4 regions of the Romboutsia sp. 1001713B170131_170501_G6 genome follow, and region 2 is predicted to be linked to each of the others. Evidence: riboswitches for the same ligand, from Rfam matches in the RefSeq annotation. Region 2 holds a riboswitch; each other region holds the start of a gene.
What was found. A riboswitch is a leader RNA that binds a small molecule or an ion and turns the genes downstream of it on or off. The one in region 2 is predicted to bind cyclic di-GMP.
Positions count from the first base shown of each region.

Region 1: it holds a riboswitch for cyclic di-GMP, as region 2 does, so the genes downstream of both, I4U89_RS09180 (NPCBM/NEW2 domain-containing protein) here and I4U89_RS01395 (flagellar basal body protein) in region 2, are expected to answer to the same signal.
Region 3: it holds a riboswitch for cyclic di-GMP, as region 2 does, so the genes downstream of both, I4U89_RS08530 (M60 family metallopeptidase) here and I4U89_RS01395 (flagellar basal body protein) in region 2, are expected to answer to the same signal.
Region 4: it holds a riboswitch for cyclic di-GMP, as region 2 does, so the genes downstream of both, I4U89_RS11780 (SpaA isopeptide-forming pilin-related protein) here and I4U89_RS01395 (flagellar basal body protein) in region 2, are expected to answer to the same signal.

Region 1 covers NZ_JADPFC010000003.1:104,947-108,166, reverse strand. The annotation lists gene I4U89_RS09190 (vWA domain-containing protein) at 1-568, shown strand, start outside; gene I4U89_RS09185 (SagB/ThcOx family dehydrogenase) at 669-1,427, opposite strand; cyclic di-GMP riboswitch class I at 1,702-1,788, shown strand; gene I4U89_RS09180 (NPCBM/NEW2 domain-containing protein) at 2,000-3,220, shown strand, end outside.
Region 2 covers NZ_JADPFC010000001.1:278,350-281,569, reverse strand. The annotation lists gene fliF (flagellar basal-body MS-ring/collar protein FliF) at 1-656, opposite strand, end outside; gene fliE (flagellar hook-basal body complex protein FliE) at 679-996, opposite strand; gene flgC (flagellar basal body rod protein FlgC) at 1,012-1,416, opposite strand; gene I4U89_RS01395 (flagellar basal body protein) at 1,421-1,744, opposite strand; cyclic di-GMP riboswitch class I at 2,191-2,273, opposite strand; gene I4U89_RS01390 (CDP-glycerol glycerophosphotransferase family protein) at 3,202-3,220, opposite strand, start outside.
Region 3 covers NZ_JADPFC010000002.1:591,207-594,426, reverse strand. The annotation lists gene I4U89_RS08535 (EAL domain-containing protein) at 1-1,278, shown strand, start outside; cyclic di-GMP riboswitch class I at 1,370-1,453, shown strand; gene I4U89_RS08530 (M60 family metallopeptidase) at 1,686-3,220, shown strand, end outside.
Region 4 covers NZ_JADPFC010000005.1:97,495-100,714, reverse strand. The annotation lists gene I4U89_RS11780 (SpaA isopeptide-forming pilin-related protein) at 1-1,671, opposite strand, end outside; cyclic di-GMP riboswitch class II at 1,744-1,827, opposite strand; cyclic di-GMP riboswitch class II at 1,977-2,060, opposite strand; cyclic di-GMP riboswitch class II at 2,210-2,292, opposite strand; gene I4U89_RS11775 (tetratricopeptide repeat protein) at 2,392-3,220, opposite strand, start outside.

The sequences.
Region 1 (3,220 bases), on a different contig from region 2:
AACAGTCGAAAGCAATAAAAAGAAGACTATAACAAGAAGAAATAGAAGACAGCCAAATAGATTAGATTTGAGGGGCCAGTTGAGATCTCATAAAGCAGAGATAGCTGTTGCACTTGATATAAGTGGAAGTATTAGTGATGAAGAATTTAAACAGGCTATTAAGGAAGTACTTAATATAGTAAAAAATTATAATCATGAAATTACAATTATAGAATGTGACAATGAAATTAGACGTGTGTATAAAGTCAAATCTGTAAAAGATATAAAAGAAAGACTTAAAAGGAGAGGCTCAACTAAGTTTAGCCCAGTTTTTGAATATGCTAATAATAAAAAAATTAATTTATTGGTATATTTTACTGATGGTAAAGGAGAAGACAAGCTACAAGTAATACCTAGAGGGTATAAGATTTTATGGGTTATTTCTGGCAGAGGAGACAAACTTTCATTAAGAGAGCCTTATGGAGCAGTTAAAAAACTTAGCAAGGTTAAAATAAAAGATGATACATTAGACATGAGTGATGTTAGAAATGATGGATATTCAATGAATAACCAAGCTCCAATTTTATAAATATTATAGTGGGTATGATTAAAAAAGTATTGATGGAAACATCAATACTTTTTTTTATTTATTAAAGTAATATTATTATATTTATAATTAAACTATTTTATTAAAGTTTTTTACCTAAACAAGCCATATAAATTACAAACTCATTTTCTCCATCTAAATCTAGCATATTATCAATTATATCCTGATCATAGATTCCAATAGCACAAGTCCCGTAATTAAGAGATTCTGATGCTATGTAAAGATTTTGGCAAACATGTCCAATATCTATAAGTATTTTCTTATGAGCAGTTACACTAAATTTGTGTTCACTTCTATATGGAATACAACTCCAAGCAAACACAACGGCACTTTTAGATACAAAACCTTGAACAAAAGGTTGATTTGGAGTTGCTTTATCTATTTCATCATCTATATTGTTTAAAGTTTTTATAAATAAAAGTTTATGCTCTAAAGGTAAATATCTATAAACTCCACTTTTTAAATTATCAACATTATTTATTATTAAATATGTTTCAAAGGGATGAGTACAACCAGCAGAAGGTACAGTTCTTAAGGCGCTAAATTTATCTTTTACAGTTTGGATTCCTTGAGTAGCCCAAAGTAAATACGAAAGTTCAGCTAAATTTATTTTTTCATTACTATACTTTCTTATACTTCTTCTGTCATTTATACAATCTAGTACGTTAGGTTTAACTAAAATGTCTTTGCTTACAGGAGGTAATTCTATTAAATTAGAATTTGAATCATATTCTTTTTGGAAAGAAGGAGCGGGTATTCCTTTTTGTTTATCGGTTTTTATCTGTTTTAGTATTTCAAAATCAGCTTTAAAAAATTCTCTGTTTTGTGCAATTTTATCCATAGATGTCTCCTTATTAAAATGTATAAATTTTTATACTTATTATATCATATATATAAATATAGGGTAAAAAAGTGCAAATGGTAAAATTTTCATATTTGAAGTTTAATTACATATAAAAGGAATCATCAAATAAAAAATGAATAAATATTTTAATTCAACAATAATGAATATTTGGATAAATAGAATGTACTAAAAAATATTAAAATTATTTTAAATTAAAAAAAACTATTTAAAATTATGTAAAATTATGTATAATTAAGATAGATGACTAAAAATTACATATTAGCAAATCTAGGGAAATCTAGAGACGCAAAGCTAAAGGGGCTAAGGTAAAATTATACTATGCCAGCCAGTTGCCAAAGAATTGATATTCTTTGTTTTTATAGAGTTATCTTATGATACAATCGTAAGATTGTTTTATGATGTTTACTTTAGATGGCAACTACCCTTTATATAGAGGGTAGTTTTTTATTTCATAAAAACAACTATAGCTCTATGGCAAGACTATATTTCAAAATTTGGGTAAAATATTTAGTTATTGTAAATTCATATAATATAAGAGGGAGAATATTATGAAGAAAAAGATAGCATCAATATTGGCCATATCTGTTATAGCAACAAACAGCACACCTGCTTTAAACGTTTTTGCTAATGAAGTAATAAAGGAAAAAGCATTAGCAATAGAGGAACAAGTTACTAAAACTATGACTGTTAGTGATTTTAAAATAAAGAACAATCCTAACTTCGCTAAGTATAATGAACTTTATAGAGTCGGGATACAGTCTATAACAAACAATGGAAGAAGTTATCCAGGAACTAAGATAGAAAATGCTATAGATGGTAAACTTGACACACATTGGGAGACAAACACTAGAAATACAAATGAATTTAAAAATGAAGTAACTGTGGAGTTTAAAGATATAGCCGAGATAAATAGATTAGCTTATGCTACAAGACAAGACGGTGCTAAAGGTAAAGGATATCCTACTAGTGCAGAGATATATGTTTCTGAGAGTGAAACAGGCGAAGATTTTAAACTAGCAGGAAAAGTAGAAGGAAGTAAAGTTACAGGTGGAATGGTTGAATTTAAATTTGATACTGTAAGAGCAAAGAGAGTTAAATTCAAATTCGTAGAAGCACATGACGAGTGGGCAAGTGCCGCAGAGTTTTGGTTCTATAAAGAGGATAGAACTCTAGATAAGATGGAAAGATTATTTACTGATGCAAACATGAATGAAGTAAGTACAGAGTTTGCAACTCCTGAAGCATTAAACACTTTAGAGAAAGAAACTGAAGGACATCCATTCCATGCTAACTTTAAAGAATATATAGATAATGCAAGACGTGTTCTAGAGAACAATGAGGTTAACTTTACTGAAACTAAAGTATCTAAGTTATTAGGATATGGAACTGAAAACCAAAAGGCTTATGATGATAAGTTTATGTTAGGTAAAGACCACATTGTTAATACACAAGTGAATGGTGGTAATTACTCTGGAACTAAAATAGAGTACATGTACGACGATAACCCTAATACTCATTGGGAAACAAACAGAGCTAATAGTAATGATTTTACTAATGAAGTTATATTTACTTTTGACGAGATAGAGCAACTTGATAGAATAGCATTATTACCTAGAAGTGAAAATCAAAAAGGATTCCCTACTAAGTATGAAATATATGCTTCAGAAACTTCTCAAGGTGATACATTCAAATTAGTTTCTAAGGGAACTGCAGAAGTTTCTAAAGACTTTATGCAATTTAAATTTAACCCTACAAACTTTAAGAGATTG
Region 2 (3,220 bases):
ACCATATTTTGATTGATTACCTCAACATTTTGTTTTGGTATGTTTGGTGTACTTGCGGACACTAAAGATATTATAGATTTAACTTGTTCTTGGCTTAATTGTTCTCCTACATTTAAATCTACATAAACGGCTGCTTTTCCAGGTATGCTCTCTTTAGCAAATACAGATTCTTCACCTTCTGTTATATGAACTCTTGCATCTTGTACTTGCGGAAAAGTTTTTATAGTTTTTTCTAGTTCACCTTGAATCATTCTTTGTTTTTTTACCTCAAATTCTTCATCTGTAAGACCTAACGATGATCCTTCATCCATAAGTTCAAAACCTTTAGAACCATTTGAAATTTTTCCAGATAGTTCAAGTCTTAACTTATCTACCTGATCTTTAGGCACATATATACTATCGCCTTCAATTTTTGTCTCAACTTTTTCTTTTTCTAGTTCTTTAGTTATAACAGATGCATCATTTGAATCTAAACCTGAGAAAAGAACATCATATTTATTATCATTTTTATATTTGATTCCAAATATTATAGCTAGTATAATTGCAATAATTCCAACTATAATGGCTATTTTCTTTTCTTTTCTCATTTCCTTAAAGTTTTCTTTTCTTGTTTTTATAAATTTTTTTATCTTTTCTATTAACTCTTTAAAATTCATCTATCTGCTCCTTATTAAGGAATTACAATTGTACTTTATTAATTTCTTGGTAAGCATCATATAACTTATTTCTAATCTCAATCATAAGTTGCACTGACATTTGAGATTCTTGTGCTGATAGCATAACATCATGCATAGAAACATCTTCACCTTTTATAAGAGCTTCTATCTTTTCATTTGAATTTATAATACTATCATTTACCTTACCTATAGCATTCTTTATAACATCTTCAAATTTCTTGTCTGGCTTTTCATTTCCTTTAACTTTATATGTAGTATTATTTTTAATAGCATTAGAGAATATATTAGAATTAACATTTATATTACTTATTCCTGTCATTTAACCACCCACTTTCTATCTGCCTATCTCTAAAGCTTTAGATATCATATTTTTTTGAGCATTTAAAGTATCTACATTAGATTCATAAGCTCTTGATGCACTTATAAGATCTGACATTTCTGCTAATAAATCTACATTAGGATATTCTACATATCCATCTTTGTCTGCATCAGGATGATTTGGTTCATATATTTTTCTGAGAGGAGATTTATCTTCTTCAATTTTTTTAGTTTTAACACCTAACATTCCTAATTTTTCATCATAATTTTCTTCAAATGTAGCTATCTTTCTTCTATATGCTCCTCCATTTTTAGTTCTTGTAGTCTGCATATTAGCAACATTAGAAGATATTACATCCATTTTCATACGTTCTGCTGCCAAACCACTTGCACTAATTCTCATACCACTAAAAACACTCATTTATTTACCTCCCAGATATTATACTTTTTGTCATAGCAATTTTTATATTTGTAAGACTTACTAACGCATTATATTCTAATGTCGTAGCTGCTTGATTAACCTTCTCATGTTCAATATCAACGTTGTTCCCATCTTCTCTGACCACAGATTTCTTATCAACCTTTAACTTTATACTAGGAACTTCTAATTTATTCTTTAAAGTATCTTCGAAACTAACATACTTTCTTTTATACCCTGGAGTATTTATGTTAGCAATATTTTCTGCAATGGCATTGCTCCTTAAATGTGTAGCATCTAGTCCCATTTTCATTAAATTATAGATTTCCATATTACTCTCCTTCATTAACTTTATAAATCAAAAAACTACTCTATAAAGAGTAATTTTGTATACTACATAACATAGTATCATTGTTAGGGTTTGATTATCTTAGATATAAAATTAAATCAATATACTTTTCGTTTGTTTTCTTACCTTTTTCGATTATAAACTTTTTTTCACTTTTTTTCCATATCATTTATATTATTACATATTTTTTCCTATTATGTTAAAAAAATATAATATACGTAATGAACTTTTGTAATATAATCAAGTTATTACACTTTTTATAATATTATTTTTTTAAAAAAAAATAACTCTAAAGAGAGTTATATAATATCAGCGCCGATAAATAGAGATACATAATTTTGGACACGAGTAATCAAAATAATTTATATATTATTCATAATTATCCAAAAATCATCAACTTTATATATCGAAAACAAAAACACATAGTTTTTGGCAACTGGCTAGCATAGTTCCCACTTTAGCTCCTATAGTTTTGCGTCACTAGATTTCTCTAGCTTTGCCTATTTTGTTTTTCGTCCTCTTTCTACACTTTTCGACATTTTCTTCTACACACTAAATATTATAGTATAATTTAGATTTAATCAAGTTTTTATTCACTTTTTCTTACTATTTTTTTTCAAACTAATTTTAGAAATATATTTAAATTTATTTTTTAATTACAAAGTATAATTTTATTTTATTTTATCTTATATTTTATATTATACGGCTATTAAAATTAAAACTTTACATTTTTTTGCTACAACAACATAATAATATAAATTATATATTAGATGACAACTTCTCTAATACTAAAAATTTTTAACTTAAGTATTCTTATTCAGATAAATTTATAAGTATTGAAAATTTAAATAATATTCCTATTTTTTTAAATTTTGATTGTGAATTTATTTTTAAATTCACAATAGTTAATTGATTTGAATAAAATAGTGAAATTATAAAATCAGATACACTTATACCTATATTAGTTCCTAAAGGTATTTTTGATATAAATATTGGTTAAATACTCAATTAAATTTATAAAATTACTTATAATACTTATCTACTTTATTAATCAATTAAAACTTATTATAGTAATAAGATATATGATAAATTTAATTTTCACTTTAATAAATTTTATAATATTTGCAATATCTAAATTTATTATTTCGTTAAATAATAATTAATATTGTATTTATATAATATTATTAAAACTTATCACTTAAAAAAATAGTTAAAGATTTTTGCGTTGATTTAACTGATCTTAATTTAGGTTTGTTTTATGAATTTATCATGATATGTAAAAAGTTATTAATTATTATAAATACTCTTATAGTTAGAATTATATATCTACATTAAACAAACTTGATATTTTTATAATAAAATACAAAAAGTCTTTTAAAACAATTACTTAATGTAATAAGTTGTTCATGACTTTTTGTATTTAATATTATTGTAAAATTTTAAAAATAGTTATTTTCA
Region 3 (3,220 bases), on a different contig from region 2:
GTAGAGCTATTATCAGTTTATACTAATAAAAATTTTAGACATAAAGATATAAAATCTCTAGACAAAAAAAAGGTCGCTTTTATAAAAAACGAATATGGGTCAGAATGGTTATTAGGGTATTTACAATCAAAGGATATAAATCCTATAGTTATATGGGTAGACGATTATAAAAAAGCATTACAAATGTTAGATGACAAATCTGTAGTGGCAACACTTTCGCCATCAAATCCAAATAAACTTAATAAGTACAATCAAATTTATAAATTTTCACCAGGATCTGTATATATAACAGCATCGAAGAATAGTAGATGGATTATAGATGAAATTGATAGTATTTTAGACAATTACACTGAAAAACAGAAAAATGAATTAGAAAAGATACGTTTAAAATACTTTAAAAATAAAGTTACAAAAAGAGAAATATTATTATATGCTATATCATCAATACTTATATTATTTATAGCAATAAAGTATATAGTACCAGCTATAAATATAAATAAGCTAAGAAAAAAAATAAAAGATAACTTAATAAAAGATAGATATACAATTTATTATCAACCAATAATTAATCCTAAAAATGATAAAATTGTAGGGTTTGAAGCTTTAATTAGATATATAAATCCTGAAGGTAAAATAGTATCGCCGTATTTTTTTATAAATGATATTGAAAAGAGTAATATGACTGAAGAGTTAGCAATATGGGTGTTTAAAAATATATTAAGGGATTATGAATGGTTTAAATTAAACACAAATCTAAAGGATGAAACGTTCTACATTTCTATGAATATATCTTTCAACGAGATAAAAAGCAAAAAATTCTTAAAAACAATTGATTCTACAATTGAAGAGGATAAAAATTTTGATAATAAAAATATTATATTTGAAATTGTTGAAAATATAGAATCAGAGAATTTAAAAGAAATAAAAAAAGGTATGGAGTTTTTACAAAGTAAAAATATAAAAATAGCTTCAGATGACTTCGGCGTTAAATACTCAAATCTAGATATATTATCCAAACTTAACTTTGATATGATAAAAATAGATAAATATTTTATAGATGAGATTAAAAATAATAAATTTAATCATGAAATTATAATATTTCTAAGTAAGGTATGCAAGCTAACGAATAAAAGCATAGTATTAGAAGGTGTTGAATTTAAAGAACAAGTAGATATTATAAAAAATATAGACTACGGCAATATATTTATACAAGGATATTTTTATGGAAAACCTGAGGATAAAGGCAATATAGAGTTAATTAAAAATATAAGAAATTAAAAATAAAAAATGTTTTAGATTGTCAAAGTTAAGGGTATATTGTATAATTGAAAGCTGGAAATATTTTAATATAAAATATTTTTAGTTTAAAATAAAACATAGGCAAAATTAAGGAAACTTAATGACGCAAAGCTAAAGGGGCTAAAGTTAAAAACCATGCCAGCCAGTTGCTAGTACAGTATACTATTTATTTTTTTATAGTAAAAGTTGCTTATTTAGTAGAACTGAATGGAATATAGGGATTTTTAGCCACTTCTTAATGAAGTGGCTTTTTAAGTTTTAAGTCTTTTATTTGTATAAATGTTTTAAATTACTTCATTGATTAAATGAGTAAAGATAGTAATTAACAAAGAAGAGATGACTAAACCAAGTAAAATATTTAAGTAAAAAATAAAAGGAGTAAAAATATGATGAAAAAGGCAATGTCATGTACATTAGCGGCTACACTTGCTATATCTCCAGCTAAGGGGTTTGCAACTGAAGTTAGTACAGATGAAAACACAAGTTTACCAGAAGTTAGCCAACCTACTTCCATAACAGGGAAACTAGAAGTAGACATAAACTTTGCTACACCAATTATAAATAATTCACAAAATGATATGAAATTAGTGTTAAGGGGAGAACAAACTCAAGAAGAAGTATCGTTAGCTACAAATAGTGGAACTACAAAATCAGGAAAAATATACACTATTGAGAGACTTAATTCATCTAAAAATCCAATTAAAGAAGGTGAAATGGTAAGTTTTATACGTGTTATATTTGAAAACTTAGAACTTGGTAATTATAGTTTTGACTTAAGTGCTAGTGGCTATAAAACTGCAACTGTAGATAATATAGACATAACTAATTACTCAAAAAGGGTAAAAGTGGGAACTAGAAAAAATCAAGTTGTAAAATCTTATGGAGAAACTGAAGATCAAAATGAATATGAAGAATATCCAGCATTATTTTCAGCAGGTGATGTTAGACAAGATAATGTTATAAATATGGAAGATTACAATATATTATTAGAAAATATAAACACAAATAATGACAGTTACGATATAAACAAAGATGGAAAAACTGATATAGCTGATTTATCTTATGTAAAGGAAAGTATAGGTAGTGAAAAAAACATACCTACAGATAGAAACTACATTGAAAATACTGATGCAATAATAAACCCAGATAATGTAGGAATGACAGTTAATGAAGAAACTACAGTAAATGGTCTTACTGGGGAAGAAGCTAAAAATGAGTTAAAGAAACTTCTAGTGTCAGGGGACTCTAGTGTAGCAATAGGAAATAAGGACGTAGCACCAAGTGAAGAAAATCCGATAAAGATAGGAATGGATTTATCTAGTATAAGCTCATTTAGAACAAGTGGTGCTGTAGAGATGGAACAAGTAGTTATAAAGGCTCCAACATCTACTAGTGAAGACGCAGGTATGCCAGAAACTGGGTTTATAGAGTATAAAGTAGATGGAAGTGATGAGGTACAAAAAGTACCATTTAATGGAGGGAATGTTAAAAAATCTAGAAGTGGATCAGATGACTTAGTTATAGATTTAGGAAGTCAGATAGCAGTAAAAGAAATATCTATAAATGTTACTGGAAATAGAGGTAACAAAAACATATCTGAAATAGCTCAAATAGAGTTTTTAAACAATGTATACAAAGAAATACCAAAACCAGTAATAAGTATACCGACTATAAAAACATTAGAAACATCTACAAATTTACATGATGAAAGAATAACAATAAGTTGGAATCCTCAACCAAATGTAACTTCATATGAGGTTAAATACTTTAAGATAGATGACAAAGGTGACAGAGTTGGTCCTGAAAAGAAATTACAAACTAATAAAACAAACTTAAATATATTAGATAAAGCAATAAAGCCATACGATAAGTTTAGAGTAAGTATACAATCATTAAATGGTGAGTGGAGCTCAGGGTACGC
Region 4 (3,220 bases), on a different contig from region 2:
TGTTCCATTTTTTACATTGCTAAAATCAGTGTATATCTTCACTTCTAAATTTTCTTTATAATTTATTTGTCCCTTATCATTAATAACGCTTACTGTATTATTTGCTTTATCTATTTTACTAGAAAAAGCATCTGGAACTTCAACTTTTACTATCTTTACATTTGGATCCAATTTATCTACTAAGTCTATATAACCTTTTTTAAATACACCAAAACTTTCAAAGTTTATTGAATATACAACGCTTTGGTCATCATTTTTGTCTAATATAGCTTTATCAACAGATTTATGAGCATTTATAGCTCCTGCATTGTATTCATATTTAATTGTATCATCAACGCTGTTTTTAGTCCCGTTGTATGATAACTTAGCGGTATTTGAGTAGGAATCTTCAACATTTGTAATTTTCATATCGTAACTAACAATATAATAATCATCTATATTTCCGAAATTTATAGTTAAATTTCCATTGTTAGTATTTATTTTTTCTCTTAATTGATCTGTTACCCACTCAAAGCTTTCATCTTTATTGTATTTTCCTATACTTATACTATCCTTTAAAAGTTTCATTCCTTTAGGTGTAAAGTCATTTAAAGTTACATTATTAAGATTTGATCTGTTTTTATTAATATCTATTCTGTATCTTACATTTTCATTTATAGATGCTACTTTTTTACCTTCTGAATTTTTATCAGAAGTATAACTATACTTGCTTATAACATCTTTTACTTCACTTTTTTGCTTTAATATAACAGTACTATTTAACTTACCATCACTTTTATTAAAGACTGCTGTATTCTTATAAGACTCCTTATCTTCAGTAATTTTTGTCTTATACGTTACAATATACTTATCTTTAATATTTCCAAAATTTATACTAAGCCTATTAGATGATTTACTTATATTAAGGCTATCTGTAGCATCTGTTTCTGCACTATCTATTTCTATTTTAGTTATATTTACAGAACTTGGTATAAGCTCCATTCCTTCAGGCATATTATCTGTTAATACTGCATTTGATATATTTGAAAATTTTTCATTGACATATACTCTATATTGTTGAGTTTTCCCTAGTACTGGAGAATATATATTTCCTACTATATTTCCATCCGAATCTACATGGTCATAATTATTTACAGTTTTAAGAAGCTGTCTATCTATTATAGGCTCTGTTTCATCAGATGGCTTTATAGCTATCTCTGTACTAGTAACTGGTTTTCCATCAACCCATACCTCTATTTTCTGATTGTCTAGTTCTTCGGTTTTATCTGCATATGCTGATACATTAACATAGCCTGCTATTGCATCATAGACATCATCCCCAAATGTTGCTACTACTTTATTCCCTTCCATTTGCACACTTTTAAAATGTTCTGGGGGAAATTTAAAGCTAAATCTTTCAAGCCAACTAGGCATTTCAAATTCTATAGTATCACCTGGTTTTATACTCCCTGGTCCATATTTAGCCTTATACTCTAGTTTAAAATCCAACTTTTCTCCAGGCTTAACCTCTTTTTTATCACAGGTTATAGATACTTCTATGGTATCCTTTTGATTATTTGTCTTAACTTCTTCAGCATACGCAAAATGCGTATTAATTAACACATTTATAACCATTAGTAATGATGTAAGTATCGATATTATTTTTTTTTCTAACTTGTATTTATTTTTCAATAAATTTCACCACCCTTTTTTGATTTTTTTATTTTAAAATAAAAAAGACTATTCAAGATAATAATGATTTATTATCTGAATAGTCGGTTGCACTATTAACTCCATATACCTCAAGTGCCCATATACAAGGTATACTTCTTCATTCCTATTTTTAGCTTATATGTATTTATGTCATTTTAATAATTCTGCTTTTTACGCACTTATGCTATAAGAGATTGTTAGTATTCACGTTATTTGCATTAATCTCTTATCAATAAACTTTTATTTTAAAATAAAAAAGACTATTCAAGATAATAATGATTTATTATCTGAATAGTCGGTTGCACTATTAACTCCATATACCTCAAGTGCCCATATACAAGGTATACTTCTTCATTCCTATTTTTAGCTTATATGTATTTATGCCATTTTAATAATTTTACTTTTTACGCACTTATGCTATACGAGATTGTTAGTATTCAATTTATCTATATTAATCTCTTATCAATAAGCTTGTATTTTAAAATAAAAAAGACTATTCGAATAATATTTAAATATTATCTGAATAGTCGGTTGCACTATTAACTCCATATACCTCAAGTGCCCATATACAAGGTATACTTCTTCGTTCCTAATTTTAACTTCTATCTTTACTTATATAATCTCAGTGGTTTATTATACTCTTTAATTTAATAAAAGTCAATTTTAGATTTTCTTATGGAAAATTTTTATTTATATTTTTTATCTATACTTATCAAGTTCTCTTAAACATGCCACTGTAATTTCATCTTGTGGGTCTAGTTCATAAGCTCTTTCTATATAATATATAGCATCATCTATATCACCTTTATTTAGATATGCCATACCTAAATTGCATAATATTTCTGGGTCCTCTTTTATTTTGGCTGCTTGTTCAAAGTGTTCTATAGCTTTATCTATATTGAACATACTAGCCTCGCAAAGACCTAACTCAACCATTGTGTCTACTTGATGTGGTTTAGTTATAAGTATTTTTTCAAAGTATTTCTTAGCTTCTTCAAATTCACCCATATTTTTATAAGCTAGACCTATCATAAATAATAAGTTCCACCAATCAGGATGGTCTTGTTCAAGAGGTAATAACTTTTCTAGCCCCTCTTCACATCTTCCTTGGAATACTAAGTTATATCCTTCCTCATATTGAACTTTAAAGTCCATCTTTCCTATATTTTCTTGAACCTCTGCCATTAAGTCTGCATCTAATCCTAGTTTTTGTGCTTCTTCCCATATAACTCTAGCTTTTAAATATTGCCCTTGATTGTAGTAATGATATCCTAAATGATAGTAAGCTAAAGCAAAGTTTTCATCTAATTGTATAACCATTTCTAACTTTTCTAAAGCTTCTAATAAAAACTTATTCATAGCTTCTTTGTCCATATCTTTTTGATACTGTTTTGCTAGTTCCTGGCAAACTATTGAATAATGATATAATCCATCTATGTCATTTGGATACATACTTATCATAGCTTTTAGGTATATTAATGAATCAGTTATCTCACCAATATCAAAGTATTTTTTAGACATATAGCCC